One region of the Paenibacillus sp. J31R122 genome, then DNA from elsewhere that is predicted to be linked to it. Evidence: predicted binding sites of a transcription regulator. Region 1 holds the regulator's gene; the other holds the start of a gene.
The links. Region 1 encodes Rex, which represses fermentation and respiration genes when NADH is low (regulators of the CRP and FNR family bind a similar motif). Its sites were predicted from a motif close to TTGTGAAATATTTCACAA; they were not measured.
Positions count from the first base shown of each region.

Region 2: a site for Rex is predicted at 1,364-1,381, ahead of nirB (nitrite reductase large subunit NirB). Genes of this name have one in related genera too.

Region 1 covers NZ_JBWDNM010000007.1:244,110-247,327, reverse strand. Annotated here, with positions in the region: gene AC0YN7_RS14080 (amidohydrolase) at 1-904, opposite strand, end outside; gene AC0YN7_RS14075 (redox-sensing transcriptional repressor Rex) at 885-1,541, opposite strand; gene dinG (ATP-dependent DNA helicase DinG) at 1,541-3,218, opposite strand, start outside.
Region 2 covers NZ_JBWDNM010000002.1:684,419-687,636, forward strand. Annotated here, with positions in the region: gene nirB (nitrite reductase large subunit NirB) at 1-1,299, opposite strand, end outside; gene yjcZ (sporulation protein YjcZ) at 1,503-1,613, shown strand; gene AC0YN7_RS06285 (Ger(x)C family spore germination protein) at 1,720-2,832, opposite strand; gene AC0YN7_RS06290 (GerAB/ArcD/ProY family transporter) at 2,829-3,218, opposite strand, start outside.

The DNA.
Region 1 (3,218 bases):
TGTCAGTACCAAGCGATACGGTGATTCCTGCACGAAGCAAATCTGGAACACGAGCAATTCCGCTAGCAAGCTTTAGATTGCTCACTGGATTATGCGAGACGGAAACCCCTTTTGCTGCCAGCAGCTCAATCTCAGCATCATTTAAATGAACCGCATGAGCCACCAAGGCAGGACGAGTGAAAAACCCATGACGATCTAAATGCTCAACCGGACGCAAGCCGTATTCGCGTACATTTTGCTCTACTTCGGCAATCGTCTCAGACATATGTGTATGAAGCGGCAAATTATAATCATGTGCTGCTTGTACAAATTTCTCAATATAATCCGGCGGACAAGTGTATGGCGCGTGCGGAGAAATCATCGTCGTTATGCGGCCGTCCGCCTTGCCATTCCACTCACGTGCGAATGAAATAGCTTCTGCAAGCTTCGCAGCTTGCACATCTTCCGGACATAAACCAATTACTCCACGAGTCAAGCAGCCACGAATTCCCGATTGCTCAACCATTTGCGCAACCTGTTCCATTCGATCATACATATCAACAAATGCTGTTGTTCCGCTGCGCAGCATTTCGACAATAGCGAGAGCGCTGCCGGCACGCGTATCTTGATCAACATATTTGGCTTCCATCGGCCACATCTTTTGTTCTAACCATACCTGAAGGTTCTGGTCATCCGAATATCCACGGAGCAAGGTCATAGCCGCATGGCCGTGTGTATTGATTAAACCAGGCATGAACGCTAATCGACGGCCATCAACCTTTTGAACATCGCTAGCCAGCTGCTGCGGCGGTTCTGCCCCGATGTATGTAATACGATCATCCGTTACAACCATATGTCCCTGAATAGTTGGCTGAGCATCATCCATCGTTACAAACAATCCGTTTTCAATCCAAATCTGACTCATCTTGTTTATCTCCTTTTCTAACTAAATAATAAGCTAAGCTTAACAATTCCTTCGTGAAGTCGGCATTATGAATACGTATCTCATCGGGCACACGAAGAATAGCTGGAGCGAAATTGAGAATTCCCTCCACACCTGCTTCTACGAACTGATTGGCAACATTTTGCGCTTCTAATGCAGGAACTGAAATAATACCGATACGTATTTTTTGCTCAGCAACCGTCTTCGCAAGCTCACTCATGGGCAGTACATTCAAATTATTAATTTTAGAACCAATTTTACTTGGATGATCGTCAAATACCGCAGTAATTTGCATATTATCCTTGGAGTATTTATTGTAATTACACAATGCGTGCCCCAAGTTGCCCGCACCGACCAAAGCAACTTTGATTGTCTGATCGACCTTTAATATTTGACGAATTTTCTCAATCAAATAAACGACGTCATAACCGATGCCCTTTCGTCCAAACTCTCCGAAATAAGCTAAGTCCTTGCGAATTTGAGCAGGGTTTAAATCAAGCTTGATACCTAACTCCTGCGAGGAGACCGTTTGAATCTCACGCGCAAACATCTCATTTAATACTTGGAGGTAAATGGGAAGTCTTCTTACAACTGCTTCCGATATTTTAGTCTGCTTCATCATTTCTCCTCCTCCACCCTTGATTCAGACAGCCACTCTCTCATTCTCAGTACCATTTGATCGGCATGCATCGTTTCAATTTTAGGACTTGGCAGCGAATATAAGAAGTGCTTTCCATAATACGTATCAATAACCCTTGTATCGTATATGATAACAATTCCTTTGTCTTGCGCAGTTCGAACGAGCCGACCGAAGCCTTGCTTGAAACGAATGACCGCTTGAGGAATCGAAAGCTTCATAAACGGGTTTTGCTTTTGACGTAATAGCATTTCAGCTTTTGCCTCAGCAAGCGGATGGTTTGGAGGCTGAAATGGCAATCGAACAATTGCCAAACAAATCAAGGCCTCGCCTGGAATGTCAACACCTTCCCAGAAGCTGCTCGTTCCAAGCAGCACAGACTCTGGCTGTTGGCGGAATCGTCTCGTCAGCTTAGTGCGATTGCCACTGTCAATCCCTTGTCCAAGCACCTGTATTCCCGACTCATTTAAGTGCTCCTTAAGCGGATCATAAACTTGTTTAAGCATCCGGTAAGAAGTAAAGAGCACTAGCATTCTGCCTCTCGTTTCTTTCGCGGAATCAGCCAATGACTTCACAAGCATCTCTAAATAAGCGGCATCTACTCCAGAACCCTTCAACACCGGAAAATTACGCGGAATAACAACTAACGCTTGCTCTCTGTAATTAAATGGTGATGACAGCTGAACCGTTTTTAACCTGCCCTGCTCCTCATATCCGACCAGCCCTAGCTGCTCTGCCGCATATTGAAAAGACTTCTGCACAGATAATGTAGCTGATGTTAGTACAATGCTTTCCTTTACGTCAAAAAAATACTTTTGCAGCTGTGTGCTTACATCGACTGGAACGCCATACAGCTGCACAGAACGAAACCGATACGCGTGACTTGCCTCGATCCAAAATACAGAATCAGGCTGCTCTAATTTAATAAAGATGCGCAATTCATCTTTAACCCGAGTCAAATCACGAGTTGCGCCGTTTAAATCAGTGATAACAGCTTGAATAGACATATCATCTACGCGCTCTTTAATATCTGTTATCATTTTTTCAACGGTGCGAACGACACGGTTTAGCTCCGTATGTATGTTAGCTTCGACTGAAACAGCATCCTCCCAGCTTGGAGGCAGCTCGCTATTTTTCAAGCGACAAACCGATTGACCGTTATCTGAACCGCCGTCAGAGGTGGTCGAAGTAAAGCTATAGAACATTTCAAACAGCTTATCCCAATGCTCCTTAGCTTCTTGGAAAATGGGAATGACAGTATCGATAGTTTCTATCCATGCTGTGCTGTGATGGTCATCTTCGTTAAGAAGCTTCTGCCGGAGTGCCGGCAGAAGGCCAGAACGGCTATCCTTATACAATCGCAGAACAGCTTGCGTCAGTGAGAAGTAATTGATTTGCATGCCTAGGTGCTTGCCTGCAACCTCCTCGACATGATGAGCCTCGTCAATAACGAGATGAGTATAGGATGGCAGCAGCCTATGATCGGCTTGAATATCTGTGAACAACATCGAATGATTAGTTATACATACATCAGCTATATTAGCTTCATTTTTTGCGCGGTGATAAAAGCATCGTTTGAACCAAGGACATGCACGGTTAAGACACGAATCTGTATCACTTGCAACAGTCGACCAAAACTCCGCGCCCTTATTTCCAAAA
Region 2 (3,218 bases), on a different contig from region 1:
AATTGTTTTCTTAGTTACCCCATTACATCCACAAACAATCTCATCATCAGACATTGTTTCTACAGAAGATTTTTTCTTAGCTCCACCACCACAGCATCCTGAACCCATGACTGTATTATAAACATCATCTGTCATTTCGGAATGTTGCTTAATTAACTTTTGCAGATTAGAAGACTCCGTTACATCTCCGAATAAGACAGCTCCGACAATGATATTGTCATGTAGAAGAACTTTCTTATAGGTACTTTTCCACTCATCTTTAGCAGCAATCACAGTGTGCTCCGGTCCCTCAACAAACTCACCTGCTGAGAATACGTCGATACCAGAAATTTTAAGTTTTGTTGCTACAATAGAACCTTCATATGGTAATGTGTCTACTCCGCAAATATGCTTTGCGAGCACATGTCCTTGTTCAAATAACGGGGCTACGAGCCCGTAACATACTCCCCGATGCTGCGTACACTCACCGACAGAATATACACCTTCAAATGAAGTACGCATATAATCATCTACAACAATACCTCTTCCTACTTCCATACCACTAGCCATGGCGAGTGCTATGTTTGGTTTAATACCCACCGCCATCACAACAAGCTCCGCTTCTAATACACTACCGTCGCTGAAACGTAATCCACTTACCCTATCCCCCCCAATAAGTTCAGTGGTTTGTTTTCCCATAGCGAATTTAATGCCTTGACGTTCCAATTCCGCTTGTAACATTGACGAAGCGCTGTGATCCAGTTGACGTTCCATAATATCTTCCATCAAATGGACCACCGTGACATCCATGCCCAAATTCACGAGTCCTTTAGCAGCTTCTAACCCTAACAGTCCACCACCAATTACCGCAGCCTTATTATATTTCTGAGCAGCATCAATCATTTGGTTGCAGTCGCTAATATCTCTAAAACCTACTACGCCTTCTTTATCGCTACCAGGAATCGGTAGAATAAACGGGTTAGATCCTGTAGCAATAATAATCTTATCGTAAGATTCCGTCATCCCATTGTCTGTAGTCACTTGCTTACTTCCCGCATCAATATGTGTCACCGTCGTTGTCGTATGCAGCGTAATTCGATTGTCTTTATACCAGTTCCAGTCGTTCAAGACAATATCATCGACCGTCTTGCTACCTTCCAGAACATATGAAAGCATAATACGATTATAGTTAGGATGTGGTTCACTACCGAATACCGTAATATTAAACGAATCACTTAATTTCAGAATTTGCTCAACTGTACTTATCCCAGCCATACCGTTACCAATCACTATTAGTTTCTCTTTTTTTTGTTCTTGCATGTTAGAATGCCTCCTTCTCTGCTTTGCTTTGCAAAATAAGTGTAGCATCCTAGAACATATTTATATGTGAATAAAATCACATTATTTTTAAATAGGATGGGCTATTCTCACTGTATATTTGCTTGTATAACAAACACACAGTCAGACCGTTAAGCTCATGCATAAATTATAGAGTACTCAACACGTAAGGAGGTGCTATAAAAATGTCTGGTAATGTAGGTGGTGCTTTTACAAACCTTGGTACTATTCTGGTGCTTTTCATTTTGTTGGTGATTATCGCTTGTAGTTGCATGCGTTTCGGCGGCGGCTATTAAATAAACGTCTAGGATGTAACCATACATTCTGGATGTCAATTCCCTTCATACACTTCTCAAAAAGACCCATTCTATGGGTCTTTTGCGTTCCGGTGAGAGCATATATTTAGTACATTATTCCGTGGTTAACTATCTCAACCGTCACTTTAGGAATAAACTCCACCCTCGGGTAATCCTCTTTCCAATGCAGCCTTTTCCATGTATTCGGATAGTAAGCCATTACTTTTCGACCGATCCCAAACCCGTCATGATTGGCCGACAGCATTTTCTGCGTAATCTCTTGCGCTCTTCTCGTCAATTCTTCCGATAGCTTCTTATCCAACCGATCCAAGTTTCGCTTATCATTCAAATGATCCTTAGCGTATTCAATTACAGTTACTTTTAATTTCAAATTGAGCGTCACTTTAATGTTTCGGTTGTTTTGGACGTTTACTTTCAACTTCCGTTTTAATTTTTGAATGTCTATTGCTATATAATTTTCTGGGTCCCGATTTTCCTCCGCATTTATTTTAAGCGTCAAGCTAGCGGTCTTGGCTAATTTATCGTTCATTAACAGGTACAACAATGAATCTTCAGATTTTAATTTGTCTGTCATTTTATCGCCATTATATAAAGCTATCCCGTAAATCGAAGGCGTCTTATTTTTAGAAATATAGGGGACAGCGAAATCATCACCTTGATCCAGCATGATCGGACAGATGAGTTGAACGTTAACCGCCGGAACTACCGTTCTACGCTCCGTACTTTGGATTAGCTTGTAAAAATGCTCGCCCAAAAGTTTAGTTCCTGTTTTTGTTGTACGGATGACATCATGAGCTGTACCCTCTACGACAGCAATATTCGCATTCAAAGCACTTCTGGGATCACGGTATAATACATCGAGATACGGATAAATACCTTGTCTCGCCAAAGCCTCTCCAATTAGAATGACACGGAGCTTGGAAGCCGAATATACACCGGACACCTCACGATCAAGTATATCCCGCAAATGTCTGGATATATTTCCTGTCGCCGTGTGGATTTCATCAATATCCTTCCTTCCGGATTGCGAACCGCTGACATCGATTACCGAAGAGGTAACCTGAAGCTTCCCTTCCGGATCCAAATCAAAGCCGACGATATTTACAATTCTAGTTTCCTTCAGCATTTGCTGGTCCCAACAGCCCGATAGAATTGCTACCATGGAGAAGGTTGCGAATAAGATTAACCCCGTTCTCACTTCGTTCTCCCCCTAGCTCCCTTTACTTTGAACAGAACGGAAATCATCAATAGCACAAATGGGATCCCAAATATAAACACATAATTTGCGATCGATATCATTTTATCCAGAGTATCCTTTAAGAGCGGAGAGTGAATGAACAGTGCAATTATAAAAACTAGTGCCGCTGTATAAGGCACTGCCTTGCGATGATCGCTCTGCTGCTGAAAGAGATTAGCAATCCCCCTGGAAGCCATGAACATATAACCCATCGCAGAAGTGGCTGCCACGACCACCCAAAGGGATAGAAAATAGATGTCTGGCCGCTCGAACACACTGAAAGAAAGCGCCTTAACCATGAAAAGAAAAGGTTGAGGAAGCAGTTCTAGCTCCGGCGGACTGAATAC